One region of the Candidatus Thiodiazotropha sp. CDECU1 genome, then DNA from elsewhere that is predicted to be linked to it. Evidence: predicted binding sites of a transcription regulator. Region 1 holds the regulator's gene; each other region holds the start of a gene.

Evidence for each region. The regulator sigma-54, encoded in region 1, starts transcription at its own class of promoters, with help from an activator protein. The targets are predictions, from matches to a motif close to TGGCANGNTNCNTGCTT.
Region 2: the regulator sigma-54 is predicted to act here: its motif matches at 1,924-1,940, upstream of R2K28_RS05860 (hydrogenase small subunit).
Region 3: the regulator sigma-54 is predicted to act here: its motif matches at 2,748-2,764, upstream of R2K28_RS09585 (formylmethanofuran dehydrogenase subunit B).
Region 4: the regulator sigma-54 is predicted to act here: its motif matches at 1,874-1,890, upstream of R2K28_RS05455 (PEP-CTERM sorting domain-containing protein).

Annotation. Positions count from the first base shown of each region.
Region 1 is NZ_OY734020.1:4,117,880-4,123,293, reverse strand. Features, by position in the region: gene lptB (LPS export ABC transporter ATP-binding protein) at 1-649, shown strand, start outside; gene R2K28_RS18845 (RNA polymerase factor sigma-54) at 843-2,330, shown strand; gene hpf (ribosome hibernation-promoting factor, HPF/YfiA family) at 2,502-2,822, shown strand; gene ptsN (PTS IIA-like nitrogen regulatory protein PtsN) at 2,852-3,319, shown strand; gene hprK (HPr(Ser) kinase/phosphatase) at 3,319-4,257, shown strand; gene rapZ (RNase adapter RapZ) at 4,268-5,131, shown strand; gene R2K28_RS18820 (PTS sugar transporter subunit IIA) at 5,131-5,414, shown strand, end outside.
Region 2 is NZ_OY734020.1:1,275,280-1,280,693, reverse strand. Features, by position in the region: gene R2K28_RS05865 (nickel-dependent hydrogenase large subunit) at 1-778, opposite strand, end outside; gene R2K28_RS05860 (hydrogenase small subunit) at 775-1,854, opposite strand; gene R2K28_RS05855 (adenosylcobalamin-dependent ribonucleoside-diphosphate reductase) at 2,104-3,930, opposite strand; gene R2K28_RS05850 (protein-L-isoaspartate(D-aspartate) O-methyltransferase) at 3,949-4,608, opposite strand; gene R2K28_RS05845 (BCAM0308 family protein) at 4,650-5,153, opposite strand; gene R2K28_RS05840 (Lon protease family protein) at 5,400-5,414, shown strand, end outside.
Region 3 is NZ_OY734020.1:2,114,804-2,120,217, forward strand. Features, by position in the region: gene R2K28_RS09580 (formylmethanofuran dehydrogenase subunit A) at 1-1,382, opposite strand, end outside; gene R2K28_RS09585 (formylmethanofuran dehydrogenase subunit B) at 1,382-2,692, opposite strand; gene R2K28_RS09590 (beta-ribofuranosylaminobenzene 5'-phosphate synthase family protein) at 3,352-4,392, shown strand; gene R2K28_RS09595 (NAD(P)-dependent methylenetetrahydromethanopterin dehydrogenase) at 4,462-5,298, shown strand; gene R2K28_RS09600 (ATP-grasp domain-containing protein) at 5,288-5,414, shown strand, end outside.
Region 4 is NZ_OY734020.1:1,179,291-1,184,704, reverse strand. Features, by position in the region: gene R2K28_RS05460 (ATP-binding protein) at 1-1,733, shown strand, start outside; gene R2K28_RS05455 (PEP-CTERM sorting domain-containing protein) at 1,976-3,187, shown strand; gene iscX (Fe-S cluster assembly protein IscX) at 3,288-3,482, opposite strand; gene fdx (ISC system 2Fe-2S type ferredoxin) at 3,504-3,842, opposite strand; gene hscA (Fe-S protein assembly chaperone HscA) at 3,851-5,414, opposite strand, start outside.

The DNA.
Region 1 (5,414 bases):
GAACAGTGGTGAGGTGGTTGGGTTGTTGGGGCCGAATGGCGCGGGAAAGACCACCAGTTTCTATATGATCGTTGGCCTGATCCAGGCGGATAGTGGGGAGATACTCCTGGATGGAGAGGTATTGACCGATCAGGTGATGCATAAACGGGCACGCAGCGGTATCGGCTATCTGGCTCAGGAGCCATCGGTTTTTCGCCGCCTGAGTGTGGAGCAGAATATTCTTGCGATCCTGGAGACCCAGGAGCAGCTGGATGCCGCCAGACGCCGTGAGCTGTGTGACGAGCTGTTACTGGAGTTAGGTATCGGGCACTTGAGGGAAAGCCTGGCAATGAGCCTCTCCGGGGGTGAGCGCAGGCGTCTGGAGATTGCCAGGGCCCTCTCCATTCGGCCGCGCTTTATATTATTGGATGAACCCTTTGCCGGTGTCGATCCCATTGCGGTCATCGATATCAAGAAGATCATTCAGCACCTGAAGGCCCTGCAAATAGGCGTCCTGATTACGGATCATAATGTCAGAGAGACCCTGGATATCTGTGATCGGGCCTATATCATCAACAGCGGTCGCGTGTTGGCTGAGGGCTCCACGGGAGAGATACTTCAGAACGAGGAGGTTCGAAGTGTCTATCTCGGTGAGGATTTTTCCATGTAGCAGACTGAGGGGGCTTGGTTATCCTGTTGATTTTAAATGAATTACAGGATTAATCCTTGAATGGTTCGGGCATTGGGCAAGGTAATGCAGTGGGATTCAGCCAAGAAATATATTTTTCCTCTGCGGCGTTTTTTAGCTAGAATGAAATTAAAGACATACAAATAACATACCAGGTCCAAAGATAACATCTGCGATGAAGCAGGCCCTACAGCTCCGGCTCGGTCAACATCTAACCATGACACCTCAATTGCAGCAGGCAATACGCCTGCTGCAACTCTCCGCGCTCGACCTGAGTCAGGAGGTTCAGGAGGTGATGGAGACCAACCCCATGCTCGAAGTGGAAGAGGAGTTTGGTCAACAGAACACCACCAAGGAGGGGGAGGCCGCTGACAGCGGGGTGTCGGAGCAATCTGCGGCGGTTGATGCGAACAGCAACGACATCAACAACGAACGTGAAATTAAGACTGATGCGCCCCAAGCGACGGAGGAACTGCCGGTCGATAGCGAATGGAGCGATGTCTACGACAGTTATCAGCCCACTTCAAGCGGTGGTGGCGAGACGAACGATCACGACTATTTGATGCACAATAGTAGTGCCACAACCCTGCATGACCATCTGGTATGGCAGATGAACCTGACGCCTTTCTCACCCCAGGATATCGCAATCGCCACAAACATCATCGACGGCATCAATGAGGATGGCTATTACACCGGTGATCCGGAGGAGGTGCTGGAGTCGCTCAACGATGAAGAGGCCACCATTGAGGATATCAATGCGGTGTTGCACCGGATCCAGGCGTTCGACCCGCCTGGCGTGGGGGCCCAGGGCCCTCAGGACTGTCTCCTCATCCAGTTGAATCAACTACCCGAATCGACCGCCTATCGGCAGTTGGCAATCAAGCTTTGCAGGGACTATTTCAATCTTTTGACCGCGCAGGATCAAAATCAGATCATACGCAGGATGAAGATCAATCAGGATGAGCTTGTGGCGGTGATGCAGCTGATTCGTACACTTAATCCCCACCCGGGTTCACTGATTGCCAGCAGCGAGCCGGATTATGTCATACCCGATGTGTTCGTGAGCAAGCAAAACGGTCGCTGGATAGTCGAGCTGAATGGCGAGGTGACGCCAAAATTGCGGGTGAACACAGGTTATGCCAATTTGATCAGGCGCGCGGATCAGAGCGAAGACAACACCTTTCTGAAGAACCATTTACAGGAAGCTCGTTGGTTCATTAAGAGTTTGATGAGTAGAAACGAGACTATTTTACGCGTAGCGAGTAAAATCGTAGAGTATCAAAGGGGGTTTTTCGAACATGGAGAAGAGGCGATGAAGCCTCTGGTTTTGAGGGATATCGCTGAGGCGTTGGAAATGCACGAATCGACCATATCCCGTGTGACAACCCAGAAATACATGCATACACCCAGGGGGACACTGGAGTTCAAGTATTTCTTTTCCAGCCATGTCAGCACCAGTGCGGGAGGTGAGTGCTCGTCTACAGCGATTCGCGCGCTGATAAAGAAAATGATAGCCGCTGAGATTCCCAACAAGCCTCTCAGTGACAACAAGATTGCCGCTCTTTTGTCTGATCAGGGTATCGAAGTCGCCCGTCGGACAGTGGCAAAGTACCGAGAGTCGATGGGTATTCCTCCATCGAACGAACGTAAGCGTCTGATATAGGAGTTATTTGAGCGACGAATCGCAGGTTGTTAACAGCGATCCCTTTGCGGATGCAGCCAGGCACGAGGCTTATGCGGATTGCTGCACAGCATATACTGAAAGTACGATTGGTCCTCAATTAGTGACATCAGGCAGGGTGATGGGTAACCTCATCTAAGATAGGAGAAAATTATGCAAATTAGCGTGACCGGTCATCATGTGGATGTAACCGATGCCTTGAAAAGCTATGTAGACAATAAGTTTGAACGTCTTGAGCGCCATTTTGATAATGTGATCAATGTCCACGTTATCTTGAGCGTGGAGAAAATGAGGCAGAAGGCAGAAGCTACAATGCAAGTGAACGGTGCGAGTGTTTATGCGGACTCTGTACAGGAAGATATGTATGCAGCCATCGATCTGCTCACGGATAGACTCGATAGGCAGGTGTTGAAACACAAGGAGAAAATGAAAAGTCATCGCGCCGGTAGCGGCGTTAAGTATGCGTCTGAGTAATACGGGCTGATTGAACTGGCGAGGTCTCCATGTTTCCAAACGGCTATCTTGTGGAAGAACGGATCGGTTGCAAAGTGGAGGCTGCCAGCAAGAAGCGCGTATTGGAACAGCTCGGTCAGCGCTTGGCCGAGGCTGTTCCCGATCTCAATCAAGATCTGGTATTTGATGCGCTCCTCGAGCGTGAAAGGCTGGGTAGCACCGGTCTGGGCAAGGGTATCGCCCTGCCCCACGCCCGCATGCCGCAAATCACTGGAGCGCTTGCAGCGTTTATCCAGCTCCCCGAGGGAATCGATTTCGACGCAATCGATAATCAGCCGGTTGATCTTGCCTTTGCAATGTTGGTTCCGGAGGAGGCAACCGACGAACATCTGCAGCTTTTGGCCAAGTTGGCGCAGATGTTCGATGATGAGGAGTTCTGCACTGCCCTGAGGCAGGCGGCAAGCGCACATGATCTTTATGAACTGATCCAGCAACGGGAAGCTATAATCTCTGCTTAATGAAGCCAATCTATACCATTCGGGATCTCTATGATGAGTTGGCCAGCGAACTTTCGCTGACCTGGAATGGTGAGGGGGGAGACGCGGAGATTGTGGTGGATATCGAGCTGCAGCATGGAAGGCAGCCCGCTGGCCCCCTCAACTTGATCAGGCCCAATCAGATCCAGGTCATCGGGCCACCGGAAAGGAAACATCTGCTGAGTGAGGAAAAGGATGCCTATCATGAATACCTACAGGTTCTATTCAAGGCCTCACCGGCCGCGCTTATATTTACCGATGGTTTAAAACCACTTCAAGAGTGTGAGGGACAGGCCATGGATAGGAATGTCGCACTTTTCTATACCCCGCAATCCGATAATCAGGTGATAAAACGCCTGGTGGAACGCTTCAGCCAGCCGGTGGGTGAAAAGCTGCTGGTACATGGGGTCTATATGGAGGTCCTGGGCAGGGGAGTGCTGTTCAGCGGTGATCCGGCGATCGGTAAAAGCGAACTCGCACTGGCGCTCATTTCCCGCGGACATTGTCTAATTGCGGATGACGCAACGGAGCTCTATAAATCAGCCAGTAAAACACTCATCGGTCGTTGTCCGAAGGTTTTACAGGATTTTCTGGAAGTGCGTGGACTGGGCATGATCAATATCCGCGCCATGTTCGGTAACAGCGCCATCAAACCCAATAAAGAGTTGCACTTGATCATTGATCTGCTGCATTTCGATGACAAGAAACTACATGATATGGATCGTCTCGAAGGCTGTCATTCAACAAGAACCTTGCTCGGGGTTGAAATCCCGATGACAAGCCTGCCGGTTGCCGCCGGTCGTAACCTGGCTATCCTGGTTGAAACCGCTGTGCGCCAGCATATGCTGATGCTCGATGGCTATAATGCCACTCAGGATTTCATTGAACGACAACAGATCTATATCGATCAGGATGAATAAAGCAGCCGACATGTCTGATTGGTTCAAATTGCAAATCGTCAGCGGAATGTCGGGATCGGGCAAGACAATAGCCCTGCATACGCTGGAAGATATGGGCTATTACTGTATCGATAATCTGCCGATTTCCCTGTTGGTCTCTGTGGCCGATCATCTGATAAATGAACCGGAGGCGATCTTCCGCAAGACCGCGGTGGGCATAGATGCCCGCAGCCAATCCAGTCAGTTATCCACGCTACCGGATATGGTGGAGGATATTCGTAACAGTGGACTCGACTGTAAGATGCTTTTTCTTGATACCAAAGCGGAAACATTGATCAAGCGCTTCAGTGAAACCCGGCGTAAACATCCGTTGACGAATGAGCAGCGTTCTCTGGCAGAGGCCATTCGCTATGAACGTGAATTACTGGCGCCGGTGATCGAGGCGGCTGATCTGAGAATCGATACCACCCATACCAATCTTCACGAGTTGCGTGACCTGGTGCGACACCGTATCGGAGGTGAGGAGGGTAAGGTCTCGATTCTTTTCGAATCCTTCGGCTTCAAACACGGCCTGCCTAGAGATGTGGATTTTGTCTTTGATGCCCGCTGTCTGCCTAATCCCTATTGGCAGGAAGAACTGCGCGCCTACAATGGTATGCAGGCACCTGTAGCTGACTATCTGTCGGCACATCAAGAGGTGACCAGTATGCTTTCTGACATGATCGATTTCCTCGCCCGTTGGATACCTGCATTCGAAGCCGATGGGCGTAGCTATCTCACTATTGCAGTGGGATGTACAGGGGGGCAGCATCGGTCTGTGTTTTTGGTGGAACGGCTGTCACAACACTTTGCAGAGGCGGGTTTACATGTCATGAGCCGACATCGGGAATTGTAATGACCGTTGGTTTGCTGCTTATCACCCACAGCAGGATTGGCGAGGCAATCCTGGAGACGGCTGGGAAAATGCTTGAGGGCGCACCCCTGGGTGTCGAGTGCCTGCCTGTTGGTACAGACGGCATCCCGGAAAAACTAATCGAACAGGCCAGCATGATGATTACCCGGCTGGACCAGGGCCATGGTGTGTTGGTGCTTACCGATATGTACGGTTCCACACCCAGCAACATTGCTTACAGTTTGGCGCAGAAGGGTCGGGTGAATGTGATCTCGGGTATCAATTT
Region 2 (5,414 bases), 1.6 Mb from region 1:
GGTTGAGGGAGACCATGTTCAGAGCCCCCACCGAACCGACACCATCCACGTTGATCGGACATGGCACTCCACCCACCAACCAGTTGGGGTGGGGATCCTTGCCCCCTAGGATGGTGCGGATCTTCATGATCTCCTTCTGGAAATCGAGGGCCTCCAGATAGTGGGTCACTGCCATCAGATCGGCCTCCGGTGGCAGCAGATAGGCCGGACTGGTCCAGTAGCCGTTTTTAAATGGGCCAAGCTGACCGCTCTCGACGAACTTCTTCAAGCGATTCTGAATATCGCGGAAATAGCCGGGAGACGACTTGGGGTGTTTCGGTGAAACCTTCTGCTGCAGTTCCGAGGTCGCTCTCGGATCCGCCTTCAGGGCATTCACTGGATTAACCCAATCCAGGGCGTGCAGATGATAGAAATGGACCAGGTGGTCGTGAATCTGCAGGGTCAGCTGCATGATATTGCGGATCGAGTTGGCGTTCTCCGGAATCTCGATCTTCAATGCATCCTCCACCGCCCTTACCGACGTCAAGGCGTGGGTACCGGTGCAGACACCACAGATGCGTTGGGTGAAGGCCCAGGCGTCCCGCGGATCGCGACCCTTGAGAATCACCTCGAGGCCGCGCCACATGGTACCGGTGGAGACGGCATTGCGGATAATGTTCTCCTCATCCACATTCACCTCGCAGCGCATATGGCCCTCGATGCGGGTAACCGGATCGACGACGACACGCTGTCCGGAATCATCCAGGTTATAGCCGTTTGGAGTGGTCTTGGTACTCATTGATCCTGGTCTCCTTTCTTCTGTGCATTCTTGATGGCGGTGACAGCGGCATGGGCGGCGGCGCTGGCGCCGACGATCCCGGCGGTGGCCAGGCCAACCTTGTCCGCATTCGCCTCAACCCCGAACTGATGGGTGTCGGTGACGTGCTGATAGAAGCTTCCCTTGTCCCAGAAACCATCCTCTGAACAGCCGATACAGCCATGACCCGCCTGGATCGGGAAGGAGAGCCCGCCATTCCAGCGCACGGTCGAACAGGCGTTGTAGGTGGTCGGTCCCTTGCAACCCATTTTGTAGAGGCAGTAGCCCTTCCTTGCGGAATCGTCATCCCAGGCCTCCACAAACTGGCCCGCATCGAAGTGGGGGCGTCGATAACACTTGTCATGGATGCGTTGGCTGTAGAACATCTTGGGCCGGCCCTGGCGATCCAGCTCGGGAAATTTTTCAAAGGTGAGGATATAGGTCACTACAGCCGTCATGACCTCGGCGATAGGCGGGCAGCCGGGTACCTTGATAATCGGCTTGTTGGCCAGGCCGGGCACCTTATGCACGGGCGTTGCACGGGTCGGATTGGGGCGCGCCGCCTGCACACATCCCCATGAGGCGCAGGATCCCCAGGAGATGATCGCCTTGCAGTGCTCGGCCGTCATCTTCAACTGATCGACAAAGGGTTTGCCACCGATGATGCAGTACATACCATCCTCATCCAGGGGCGGATTACCCTCCACTGCGAGGATGTAGTTACCGCTATACTTTTCGATGGTCTCCTCGATGATCGCTTCCGCTTCGTGACCGGCAGCGGCCATGATGGTGTCGTCGTAATCGAGGGATATCATCGACAACACGACATCCTTCGCCAGCGGATGTGCCGAGCGGATGAATGACTCGGAACAACAGGTACACTCCAGACCATGCAGCCAGAGAACCGGGATACGGGGTTTGTTCTCCATCGCCTCCGCGATCCGTGGCACCAGCGCCGGACCAAGCCCGAGTGCAGAGGCCGTTAGGCTGCAGAATTTCAGGAAACTGCGACGTGTGATTCCCTGACGCCGCATCACGTCATAAAAAGTCTCGGTCATTATCCCGTGCCTCCAGGTCGATAAAAGCCGTTTTAAAAGTCGGCTTGATAGCCGTGCTTAATCTCTGGAGTGCAACACTTATGCCATGTAATTAATTCTATATGTTTCAGGCGCTTGAGTTTCCCACAAAAAAATCAGGGAAAGGATTGGCTGGCTGCTCCCAGTTGCTCTTGAGAGGGCAGATGGAAAGTTACTTACCGGTTTGTGGATGGGTAGCTCAAATCCTATGAGGGTAAAAACAGACCGATTCTAGTCGGCTTCGCAGGCGAAGACTGGACAGTGATGAGCGGCCTCGGCAGCGCTAGATAATATCTCCCCGCTGACCGGATTAGGCCTGAAACTCGTACAACCCTTCAGACCCAGGTCATGGGCCTCTATATAGAGTGACTTGAAAGCTTCATAGGGATAGTCCGAAGGGATGTTGATGGTCTTTGAGATGGCGCTGTCCACATAGGGTTGGATCACCCCCTGCATGCGCAGATGATCCCGGGGTGACAATCCACCACTGGCGACAAAGGCGTCGGGCATGGACTCCCCCGGATGCAGGCCTCGCCAAAGTTGCCAGGCATAGTCGGTCAAATCGTACTCCTGGTATTGACCCGAGACCTGCCTGATCCTACGTCGGTGATTGAATGCAAACACCGGTTCGATGCCACTGCTGACATTGTTCGCCAGCAGGCTGATCGTACCGGCTGGCGCTACGGCGGTCAGGTGACTGTTGCGCATACCATGCCTTGCAATACCCTGCTGTATATCATCGGGTAAGGTACGAATGAATGGGCTCTGCAGATAGGCATCCGCTTGGAAATAGGGGAAGGCACCCTTCTCTTTCGCCAACTCAATGGAGGCCCGATATGCGCTATGGCAGATGCTTGCCATTAGCTTCGCCGCCATATCTCTGGCCACCGCTTCTGCATAATGCAGGCCCAGCATGATCAGGGCGTCTGCCAGACCGGTGATACCCAGACCGATCCTTCTTGTACCCTGGGCCTGTTGCTGTTGGGTTTGCAACGGAAAACCTGACAGGTCGATAACATTATCCAGGAATCGGACCGCCTGTGTGACGGTATGCACCACTGCATCCAGATCAATGCTGGCAGATTCATGAAACGGCGCCTTGATGAAGCGGGTCAGATTCACACAACCCAGATTGCAGGCGCCGTAGGCCGGTAGAGGAACCTCGCCACAGGGATTGGTGGTAGTGATCTGCTCACGGTAGGCAAGATTGTTCATCCGGTTGATCGTATCGATGAACAACACCCCCGGCTCGGCATATTCATAGGTTGCCCGCATGAGGCGCTCCCAAAGCTCACGGGCCTTGACAATGCGCACAACTCTGCAGGGCTCGGCGCAATTTGGGTCGCTCCAGGTACGCTCAATGATGTCACCACTACCCAGGCCATTATCTGCCAGTCCCTGGGTCGGAAATATCAGGGGCCACTCGTCGTCCCCATGCACGGCGGCCACAAATTGATCGCTGATCTGCACCGAGAGATTAAAATGGCGCAACTCTCCAGGTTGTCGCTTGGCCTCGATAAAAGCTTCGATATCGGGGTGGTCGCAGCGCAGGCTCGCCATCATCGCACCCCGTCGCGCCCCACTGGAGATCAACGTGTCACACATGGCATCCCAGATGCGCATAACGGAGACTGGCCCAGATGCGATAGCCCCGACACGCCTTGCCGGTGAGCCCTGTGGAAGCAGATTTGAAAAATCATAACCGACACCACCACCCTGCTGCATGGTCAATGCCCCCTCTTTAAGGGCCTGGAAGATAGCCTCTAGGGAATCCTCCACCTGCCCCATCACAAAGCAATTGAAAAGGGTGACATCATGGGCCACACCGGTGCCCGCCAGGATTCGTCCCCCGGGCAGAAAACTGAAATCTTGCAGGATATTCAAAAAACGTCTGCGCCATGCAGCCTGTTGTTGCAGCTCGATACCGGCAACCCCTTGCACCACTCGCTGCCAAGTATCGTCAATGGTATCGTCGACAGGTCTGCCCTGTTGACGGTAACGATACTTGCTGTCCCAGATGAAACGGGCAATCTCCGAATGAAAAGGAGTTTGAAACATACCTGTCAACCCTCACTGCTATGCCTGTCCGCTGCGGGTCAACGGCACGAATGCCACCCCGAGGATCGTCCTTTCACTGACCTCACCCGAGAGGCTCTTCTCCACCAGGATCAGCTGCTGGTAGTCAAAGGGGTGTCCAATCGGAATCACCAGTCGGCCACCCGGTTTCAGCTGATCGATCAGCGGAGGTGGAATCTCCAATGCGGCGGCAGTGACCATGATGGCGTCGTAGGGGGCGTGTTCAGGCCAGCCATGGAAGCCATCGACACAGCGGCAGGAGACATTGTCGTAACCTAGATGCGTCAGTGTCTCAGCGGCACGCATGGCAAGGGTTTCGATGATCTCCACCGTGTATACCCGCTTCGCCACCCTGGAGAGTACGGCGGCCTGGTAGCCGGAACCGGTGCCAACCTCCAACACCACGGCATCGGCTTCAAGCTCGAGAAGATCGGTCATCAAGGCGACGATATAGGGCTGTGAGATGGTCTGTCCGCAACCGATCGGCAGTGGCCCGTTGTCATAGGCAAAGCGGCGCTCGGTTTCCGGCACAAACGCCTCTCTGGGCACATCACGGATCGCATGCATGACCGAATCGCGCAAGGCTGTGCGGCCGATCATGCGCCGGGTATAGGCCACCTCCCGTTCGATATCCCTAACCATCTGAAGCTGATCTGACATCACTGCACTCCAATGGCCAGCTAATGCTGTCTCTGCCTCCTTTAGCGCGACCAGCTGGCGCGCACCTGCCCGGATTCCTCCGGATAGTGAATCTGAAGCTCTCCCTGGTAGGCGTGTTTGACCGCCTCACCGACACCCTTAGGTAGATGAAACTCAGTGAATGTGATCTCCATTTCACCGGTTTCCATGACATTGGTGTCGATGATCCGCTGCAGTGGATGTTGGATTCTCTGCCTCTCTACATGATTGTGAATCAACCGCATTATCTCCTTTCTATGCTGAGTGAAAAAATCGCCACTGAGTTTGAGATAACCGGCCGGCACCCTGTCATGGATACGCTGGCAGGCCGGGCAACGGGTCTCTTTGGCCTCATCCGGCAAGCTCTCCAGCCACTGCCAACGTCCAGCTGTAAAGACCGCGCCACAGATCTGGCAAAGGGTGGGATCTGGCAGTTTTTTTTCATTTCGATAGGCATCCATACTCCGCTCCTTGAGTAGTCTGTCCCTTCTCTTCATTGATGTGGGGGTTGTCTGTCGAGACATCATAGCGACCTCCTGACGAGATGGCGTGAATGATCTCTTTTTCTTCTTGTTCCATCTTAATTGTAGCTTGTGATGAGCAATCAGTGATCAGCGGTGAATATCGCTGCTGAGTTGGAGGTAGAACTGCGCTGAATCATGTTCCCGCTGCAGCATAGGTCTACAATTTTTATAGGGACTGCATATTCAGGCTGGTTACGAGCCATGCCACGCTGACTTGTATCAGTCTGTGTGTCATATAGGAGTCTATTCATGGTTACTCACGCA
Region 3 (5,414 bases), 2.0 Mb from region 1:
GTGATATCCGCCAGGGTGCCTGGCGCCAGGTGGCCGCGATCACTCAAGCCCAGGATCCTGGCCGGTGCGGCCCGGGTCATGATGGCGATCTCGTAGAGGGAATACTCCCGCTCCAGGCTGCCCAGGTGGCTGGCGGCCGCGGCTTCGGGATTGATCTGCGCCAGCAGGTCGTTGCGGAAGCTGCGATCCATCAATAACCGGATCAGATGCGGGTAACTGGTGAAGGGGGCGCCGTTGGGGTGGTCGGTGGTGAGAAAGATCCGCCAGGGATCATCCACCATCAGAAAAAGTTCAAGGCCGATCGCCCACTGCAGGGCATTGACGAAGTTCTTGTCACGATAACGAAAGGGCACCACACCGCAACCGGCGTCGCATTCGATGTCCATGCAGGTCCATTTGTTTGGATGAGCGTGGCTATGGTTTGCATGTTGGGCCATGGTGTCGCCGGAAACGGTTACCGTCTGCCCGAACATGATCTGGCCAACATCGATGGATATATTGGACTGATTGTTGACGGCCTCGGCGATCTCCGCCGCGGATGAGGAGAACTTCTTGTCTCCCTCTGCGCCATAGCTGTGGAACTGGATATGGGTCAGGTGGATCGGCAGGCCCTCGGCAGCCTGCATGGTGGCGAGGGTGGAGAGATAGTTACCGGGTACACCCAGATTGCTGGCATGCACGTGCAGGGGATGGGGTACTCCAAGTTCATTCAGGGCACGAGTCAGGGTGCGCACGATATCGCGCGGAGTGATCCGGTAGTGGGGATGGGCGTCGTCCACATCCAGGGCCCGCTGGTTGAACTTGAAGGCATTGATTCCACCGGGATTGACCACCTTAATACCGATGCACTGAGCGGCATGCAGGGTCCAGGCCACATAGTCATTGATGGTCTCTTGTTCGGCCCCTTCCGCCATCAGATGCAACAACAGATCATCATTGCCGAGCATGGCATAACCGCCGGTGTCGAGCATTGGTGTATCGGCCATCTCCATGTGGGCCTGACGGGCATTGGCCGGGAGTACCGCGGGTTCGAAACAGCTGGTATAACCCATCTCCGCGTAGCGGTAACCCGCCGCCAGCGTGGATGGAATGGCATGACCACCGCCGGAGCGGGTCAGGTCGGTCTTTAATCTGGCGCTGCCCCGTTGATCCTCTGGCAGCATGGTACGTGCGATATTGACCTTGCCGCCACCGATGTGGGTATGCAGGTCGATGGCGCCGGCCATGACGATCTTGCCATCCAGGGAGTAGGTTCGATGCACGGTTTCACTAGTGTCCGGGGCAGCAACGATCTCACCATCTTCGATGTAGATATCCCGGATCTCCCCATTAATGCCATTGGCGGGATCGTAGACCTTGCCTCCTTCAAGTTTGATCAGCATCAGGCAGCCCCCTCAGTCTCGCTGGCGGAGGGTAGCAACCGTTCCTTGAGCCGGTCAGCGATTAGGTTGACCGGGGGCAGACCGATCTCTCTCAGCTTTCCCAGGGGCAGTGAACAGACCCCGTCACTGCGATACCAATGTCCCTGGTGGTCGATACCCGGCACACCTACTGGGATGAAGATCGCGGGTTGTTTTTCGAATACCATGCCTGCATGACCAAGCACCACGGTCGCTGTCTCGGATGGCGGTGGAACAGCCTCGGGGGACAGGGAGGAGACCCACAGCAACAGGTCGCTCTCGCCCCGCTCTAACAGACCCTGCCAGCGGTTGAGCAGGGGATCGTGCTCCGGGTAACCGCGCTGCAGTCGGGTACGCAGGGGATATCCGAGCTGCCAGGTGCAGACCTGATTGCTAGTGATATCCGCCTGGGTGCCTGCCAGAGGCAGGGCGGCACTACGTGTCTTGAGATTGAGTTCTTTTACCAAATCCACCAATCCCTGAACGGTCAGTTCTGCATGGGGGATATCGAGCTCTGCCGCACTCCAGCAGATGGCACTGTAGTTTGCCTGCTGCAAATCCTTGCCAAGCTGTCTCAATGCATCGGACAGATCATGGCCAAGCCGATCCGGATTTACCGCTCTGCCGGCGATAAGACCTCGCAACAGTCCGATAACGTCCGACAATGACTCGATCTCTGTTGTTATAAGCGTCGGATTCAACTGCGCCAACTCATCTGGCAGACTCTCTTGCTTCCAGGGACCGAGCAACACAACTCTTCGCTGATCGGTTTCAGTAAAGAGGCTCTCATCAGGATGCAGCACCCGTTCGACAAGTCGTGGAAAGCGATCGATGCATTGACTTCCCACCAACAGAATCAAATCCGCCCGGTTGCGCACCTCGGTGAAGGTGGTGGTGAACCAACCACTGTCCTGAACTATACGCACATTTCGAAACATGGCATCGCCGTTGAGGTGGTCCAGGGTGGCGCCACAGCGGTCCGCCAGTCCAAGCATGCTGCGCATGCCGTTGACGTCGGTGGCCAATCCCGCAAAGAGTGGCGAGCGAGCATGCCGTAGCAACTCCACGGCATATCCCAACGCCTTATCCAAAGAGGCCGGCTTGCCCTCGATCATAGGATTCGAGTCGGTATATTTAAAGGCGCTGTTGTAAAAGTTACGCGCCAGTTCACAGCCGTTTTGCAGTGACTTTAGCTGTCCATTACTCAGCTCGATTTTCAGATCATCGCAACTTAATCCACAACCGGGACAGGTTACCTCGCTCGTTGTCTGTTCGATTTCTTTGTTCCACATGCTATGTTGATGGCCCTGCAATGAGTACTGCTTGAATGTATTGATTCACGAGTTAGTGCAGAAAGCGTGCCACTCTAAAATAAAGTCAGATGAGGATCTGTCCTTGAAAGTGACCTGTAAGGATAATCACATCTTTGTGCTGGCTATGCCAGCGCTAAGGCAGTTTAATAGAAAGGCACAATTTTAGAGTCTAAATCTCGGGTAGCTGAAATCACGACAGTTACCTGTCGCATAGGGATAGTGCAACCGGCTGACTATTATTAACTGCTCAGTCAGCGCTGCTTCCGGTTATCCATTGAATCCCATGTGAGAAGTTGCTAATAGATGCCCAAAGCATCATGCACGAATTAGACTCTTTGGCTCCAATCGATGTCCTGTATCAACTGTTAACTGCTGGGGCAGGGCAGGTGACACAGTGGTTCAAGTCAGGCGCATATATAGTTGATGCTTGAACCGGCTAAAGGGAGCGGGGCAGGTACAAATGAGGCGGCTACGCCGTCAGGATATTCCTTGTCAGTGACAAAGTTGTCTGTTTTCAAGGCTTGATTGTCTACTGATCAAAGCCTAAAGCGCTAACCTTCGATCTTTACACGACAGTGAAACAGGTCTGTAGCGGCCATGACAGGGATGGCAGGCATGTAAATTGCAGTAGAATGATAATGCGAAAACACATAGACAACCAGATGACACACTCATCGAAGTCAAGTAGTGCTGGATTCAGCGTAGAGGTCAATGCGCCTGCACGGCTGCATCTGGGCTTCCTCGACCTTCATGGAGGCTTAGGCAGGCGCTTCGGTAGCATAGGACTGACCATAGACACGCTTGCGACCCGACTGCGTGCTGAGAGATGCGACGCCATTACAGCAACAGGCCCTGGCGCAGAGCGGGCGCTGAAATATGCCAGGTCGTACATAACGGCGCAAGGCATACAGGGTGGCGTCGATATCAGTCTGCAACAAGCGATACCCGATCATGTGGGATTGGGCTCGGGTACGCAAATGGCATTGGCGGTGGGTACAGCTATTGAACGCCTCTATGGAGGCGACAAGAACAGTGCCGCCATTGCGAGAACGCTGAATCGAGGCAATCGTTCCGGTATTGGCATCGGTGCCTTTGATGAGGGCGGTTTCATTCTCGACTGTGGTCGCAGTGGAGAGGAGGAGGTGCCGCCGGTTGCAGTCAGGCTACCCTTTCCCGAGAAGTGGCGCATGCTGCTGTTGCTAGATAGACGCGGACAGGGTTTGCACGGCAAAGATGAGGTGGCCGCATTTTCCGAGTTACCCGAGTTCCCGGAACAGGCCGCTGCCCATCTCTGCCGGTTGGTTCTGATGCGGGTATTGCCAGGGGTTCTTGAAGGCCGGTTATCGCCAGTCACGGCGGCCATCGGCGAGATTCAACAGGTAGTGGGAGATCATTTCGCACCGGCCCAGGGTGGGCGCTATACAAGCCCGGTGATCTCTGCCGCCCTGGAGTGGGCAACCAAGAAGGGGCATCTCGGTGTTGGTCAGAGCTCCTGGGGACCAACCGGTTTTATACTGCTGGAAGACGTTGACCAGGCGCAGCAGCTTGAACGTGCCCTAAAAAAACATTTCGGCAAATTCTCCTCATTCCATTCTCAGCTGGTGTCAGCTCGTAACCAGGGCGCAGCGGTGAGTTTGTTACAACAACCAACAATATTAAGACAAGAAAAGCGAGTTTAGTTGATGGAAAAACCCTTTTTATTACACATGTTGACTGCAACCAAGAATCCCAGTCCCTTTGATGTAAACATGGCTTACGATGCAGGCTGGACCGCCTGCACACCCTATAACGATGTCACCCTGGATGAGGTGCGCGACCTGGTCCAGGACGCGATCTTCTCCCGTGGTCCAAAGGGGGTCAAACGCACCGGCATATTCGTCGGCGGACGGGATACTCATCTGGCAATGGAGATGATGCAGGCGGCAAAGAAATCCATGGTGCCGCCATTCGAGGTCTCACTGTTCGCCGATCCTAGCGGCGCGTTCACCACTGCAGCGGGGATGGTCGCCTGTGTTGAGCGGGAGCTGAAAAAGGCTAACCAAGGAGGATTGGGGGAGAAAAAGGTCGTAGTGTTCGGCGGTACCGGGCCAGTCGGTTCAACCGCGGCGATGCTGGCCGACAATGCAGGGGCCGAGGCGGTAATCGTCAGCCACAAGTCATTGGCCAAGGCACAGTCCATTGTAGATCTCTGCAACCAGCGCTACGGTTCCTCCCTGTCGGGTGCCGATGGTAGTAACGATGCGTCGGTCATAGCTCTGGTTGCTGAAGCGGATGTGGTATTCAACGCAGCCACGGAGGGAGTGCAGGTGCTCAACAGCAGCCATCTGCAGAAAGCGGGTAAGCTGAAGGTGGCCTGTGATGCCAATGCAGTGCCTCCGGAGGGGATCGAGGGTGTCGGTGTGATGGATGATGGCGTACCCATAAGCGGTTCCCCAAGCGGCGCGATCGGTATCGGTGCGTTGGCGGTCGGGAATGTCAAATACCAGACCCAGCATATCCTGTTGAAGCGCATGTATGAGACCGGCTCGCCTGAATTTCTCGATTTCAACCATGCATTTGAGGTGGCACGCGAGTATGTCGGCTAATACCTCCTCTCTGTTGGTTTTAGCGAACAGCGGCCGGGCGATGGCAGAGTCGGCACGCCGTGGCGGTTACAAGGTCACTCTGCTTGACAGATTTTGCGATCAGGATAGTTTGGCTG
Region 4 (5,414 bases), 1.5 Mb from region 1:
CCAATGCAACAGATCCCGATGCAATCACACTCGATTGGCTTGCAGGATTTCACGGGGACTCTATCTATCTATTGATCGAGGTCGAGGATCAGATCCTGGTCTATCCACAATCTGAACGCATCTTGAGTGATGGAGATCATTTAATATTGGCTCTCCCTGGCCCATCCGGTAAAAGCAGAAAATATCGACTCGGCACCCCTGCACCAGGTTGGATAAATGTGGTCGAGCATGAAAGCAATCGTCAACAGACAGCTATTCAGGGGGAGTGGCAAGAGACTGCGCATGGTTACCGGGTAGAACTGCAAATACCCCGCTCACTGACTGCCGGACAACTCTCCCTGGCAGCAGTCGATATCGACATGTTGCAAGCGAAACCGGTAGGAATTGCCTCAACTTCAGGCTGGAACAGTAATCGCACTCTATCTCGACTCGTCATGCCCAATATGCAGGTTGACAGACTTTTATATGGTCTCGATGAGCAAAGACATCGATATACGATTCTAAACAGGCAGCGTCAGGTTATAGGGCGGCACGGGTCGATCCAACCCTTCGTTAAACCGAACCACACCCTGCTAAGTCGTTTCATATCACTATTAACACCTTCACCAGAGGAGGCAGGGAGAGACGCCAGGAATGACATGGGACAATTGGACGGGCCTGAAGTTCGTCGATCACTCTCGGGCAAAGGAGCGATCTATCGATATAGAATAACCGATTCCAAGAGAATGATTATATCAGCAGCTCAGCCGATTAAGATTGAAGATAACATAGTAGGTTCAGTGGTTGTTGAGCAGAGTACACAAGAGATACTACTGTTACAACAAAGTGCCCTTGAACGACTTTTCCTCATAAGTCTGATGCTGTTCATCATTACAGGAGGCACACTACTCCTGTTCGCCTCGTCACTGACCCGTCGCATCACTCAGCTCAGTATTAAATATAACCGGGTGGTCAGCCCTGACGGCAGAATCATCGAAGAGGTGCAGGCGGGGAAGGATAAAGACGAATTGGGAGAACTTGATCGGAGCTTCGGTGCGGTACTGAAACGTTCTATCGAATATACCGGTTATCTTGAGTCCATGGCCTCGAGACTCACGCATGAATTCCGTACACCATTGACAATGGTACAGACCTCATTGGAGAACATCCTGGTAGATAGCGATTCCAAGCAGCAATCAACCTATATCAGAAGAGCACTCGATGGCACAAGAAGACTCAATTTAATTCTCACGCGCATTCGCGAGGCCACTCGGCTTGAACAATCACTACAGAACAGTGAGAAAGAAAATGTCGATGCCGCTGCATTTTGCAAGTCCTTGTGTGACGGTTACGCCATTACCTATCCGCATGTCGATTTCGAATGTCGCCTGGAGGCCAAATCGGTTTGGATCCATATCTCTCCCGACCTCATCAACCAAGCCCTGGACAAACTGATCAGTAATGCTGTCGACTTTCACCAACCGAACACCCCGATAACAATTTCAATGGATGCGAAGCACAGCAAGCTGCTCAAGATCGGGGTCAGGAATCAAGGCCCACAGATACCTGAAAATGATATTCCAATGCTATTTCACAGCATGAAATCGAGAAGGAAAGACGACGACAACCAAATACACCTCGGTATTGGACTCTATTTGGTTCGTCTGATAGCCGAATTCCATCTTGGAGAGGTGCGGATTAGAAATGAATCTAATGGTGTTTGTTTTACCCTTGTCCTTCCGTATACAACCTAGCCTTCACCAGTGACTAGTTACCGGCCGCGGTCTGTAAAACGAGAGATCAGGTGAGAAACTGTCGGATAATCTTACACAAAAAAAACCAACTGATTTCATCAATTATTCTAAACCACTGATATTAAATTGTTACTGAGCTGTGGCATAAATATTGTATGAATTAAATGATTTTTCCACAAAAACATTACAATGGTATTGAACGGATCAGACTCCAGTCTGAACGTATTTAAGGAGCAGTTCGGATGAAACTCAAATGGCTTGCTATTGCATTTCTTGGATCACTATCAGCCCAAACCCACGCAACAGTTATTTTTAGCGATAGCAATACCCACCTAATCAACAGTTCAATTTTTGAAGACGTACGTTTAGAGAATGGTTCCGATCTTCATATCACCCAAGGGGGTGCCATTATCACCCCAGCAACCCAAACTGCAATCTACAGCAGTTCCGGGGGCGCATCGACAATCACGCTAACCGGGAATGCCTCTGTAATTGGAGGTATCGACTATCAGGCATGGAGTAACGAGGAAGATGCTGTCATAGCCAATGACAATACACAGATCCTTGGCCAGGGTGAAAGGGCAAGCGGTCATGGCCAAGGTGCCGTTTCCGGTGCGAGACGGGTAGAGGTTGCTGACAATGCCCGACTCATCGGCGCAGACAACGCTACGAATGGTGGCAATGGCATAGATAACACATCATCCGGCGCACAAATCGCCTCTATACAGGGCGGCGAGGTTATTGGTGGAGAGGGTGGACAATCTGGTGGCAACGGGATCGACGGTTGGATCGAAGTCGTTGGTTTGGATATATCCGGTGGTACCATCCAAGGAGGGAACGGCATCAATCTTGGTGGTCATGGCGTTACAACTTTCGGCACTATTTCCGGCACTATATCAGGCGGCACAATCATTGGAGGAAGCGGCGTAACAGGAGGGGACGCTGTCACTTCTCAACAGGGGCTAAATCTCGATATATCAGGCGGCGGCCTTCTTGGTGGTGACGGGGGCATGTATGGTGGTAATGCAATAACCACTCGCTATAGCCATGACAGCGGCAATACCAATTCGACCATATCAGGGGGTTACTTCGATGCAGGCGCCGGACTGATTGATGATGGATGGTTATTGCATCTCACCGGTTTTGGTCATTTCGATATAACCGGCGGGCTGTTTGGATACAACAACAGCGGCAACGGCTTTGGCATATTTAATAATGCAGTTGTTGATGTCTACGGCTGGGATCTGGAACTCAACAACGACCTTCTGACGGGGTATCTTTTAGATGGCAGTTGGATTGAGACATCTGTAACGCTGGCTTACAACGAATTTGCACCACAGGGTACATTGAATCTCATCAACCGGGAAAACTTCAACGTCCCGGAACCTGGAACCCTGCTGCTCTTAATGATAGGGGTCACCGGAATGGGGCTCATCAAGCGTAACAGGGTTTAAGACTCTTCAAACTCAAACGACAGGAACAGCGCTCTAAGCTTGAATCAGACGGGCGTTGACTGCAGGTCCCACATAAGCGCGCTGCCGAAGGGATTCGCACTCATTCACGCTCTTCGATCCATGCTGCCTGAATGGCTTCAAGTATCTTTTCACCCGAATGGTGAGGATCGTCATCAAAATCATCCAGGGCGATAACCCAGTCGCGTAGATCGACGAAATTCAGATAGCTCGGATCAATATCAGGGTGCTTCTCATCCAGCTCTATGGCGATATCCAGACTATCGGTCCACTTCAAACCCATGACTCCCTCCTCTGCTCAATGATTTTCCGCCACCATATTGATGGTGTATTTGGGTATCTCGATCACCATATCTTCATCACCGACCACCGCCTGACAACTGAGACGGGATTCCGGTTCGAGTCCCCAGGCCTTATCCAGCATATCTTCCTCCGTCTCTTCCGCCTCATCCAGGGAATCGAATCCCTCGCGAATGATCACATGGCAAGTGGTACAGGCGCAGGACTTCTCACAGGCATGCTCTATCTCGATGCCGTTCTGCAGTGCTGCATCGCAAATGGTGGTACCCGGTTCCGCGTCTATGACCATGCCTTCCGGGCAGATCTCTTCATGGGGTAAAAATATAATACGCGTCATACTACCACCTATTCGAATTCATCGACCTTGTGCCCTGACATGGCCTGTTGAATACTCTGATTCATGCGTCGTTCTACATAAAATCCACAGGCACTTTCGAGCTGCTCCATGGCCTCTTTGATAACCTTTTGTTGATCCGCTCGTGCCACCGATTTCAATGCCCCAAGTGCCTGTTCCACCTGTTGGCGTTCATCAGAGTTGAGTAGCCGGTCGCCATCCTCGGCCAAGGCCGCCTCCAATGCCTCAATCGTCCTATCCGCCTCAACCTGCTGCTCACGAAGACTTCGCAGCTGCTTATCTTCACCAGCATGTTCGATCGAGTCACGCAGCATGGTTTCGATCTCACTGTCGGTCAATCCGTATGATGGCTTGACCTCTATACTGGCCTGCACTGCACTGCTCTGTTCCACTGCGCTGACGTTCAACAGGCCATCCGCATCGACAGCAAATGTAACACGAATCCGTGCCGCGCCAGCCACCATTGGCGGTATACCGCGCAATTCAAAGCGAGCCAGTGAACGGCAATCGGTGACCAACTCCCGCTCCCCCTGCACAACATGGATCGCCATCGCGGTCTGGCCATCCTTGAAGGTGGTGAACTCCTGGGCCCTTGCCACCGGTATGGTGGTATTTCGGCCGATCAACTTCTCAGTCAAACCACCCATGGTCTCTATACCGAGAGAGAGCGGGATGACATCCAGCAGCAGCATCTCATCATCCGGCTTGTTGCCGGCCAGAATATCGGCCTGAATCGCGGCACCAACAGCGACCACCCGGTCGGGATCGATCTCCACCAGGGGTTGAGTAGCGAATAGCTCACCTACACTTTCACGCACCCTGGGCACCCGGGTCGATCCACCTACCATCACCACCTCTTGCACCTCAGCCGCGTCAATCCCAGCATCCCGCATCGCCCTGCGACAAGCCATCAGGGTCTTTTTGATCAGTGGATCGATCAGTTCATTGAACTTCGATCTATGAAGTTTTCCCTGCCAATGCTCGCCACTGTCCAGTTCAACAGTTACCTGGGCCTCTTCGGCATCAGTGAGCACCTCCTTGGCTGTGCAGCCGGCCAACATCAGGCGCTTCATCTGGGCATGATCGGCATCATGATCAATCCCCGCCTGCTGCATGATCCACTCGGCAATAACCCGATCGAAATCGTCGCCGCCAAGTGCTGAATCACCACCGGTTGCCATAACTTCGAAGACGCCCTTGTTCAATCTCAGGATGGAGATATCAAAGGTACCACCACCCAGGTCATAGATGGCATGAACACCTTCCGCACCTTTGTCCAGGCCATAGGCCACTGCAGCCGCCGTGGGCTCATTCAGCAGACGCAATACATGTATTCCAGCTATTTTTGCGGCATCTTTAGTCGCCTGGCGCTGGGCCTCATCGAAATAAGCAGGTACGGTGATCACCACCCCACTCAGTTCGCCACCAAGGGTAGCTTCAGCCCGTTTCGCCAACACCTTGAGTATCTCCGCCGACACCTCAACCGGGCTGACCTGCCCCGCCACAGTTTCGATACGTGGTACGCTCGTATGCTCCTGTATGAAACGATAGGGA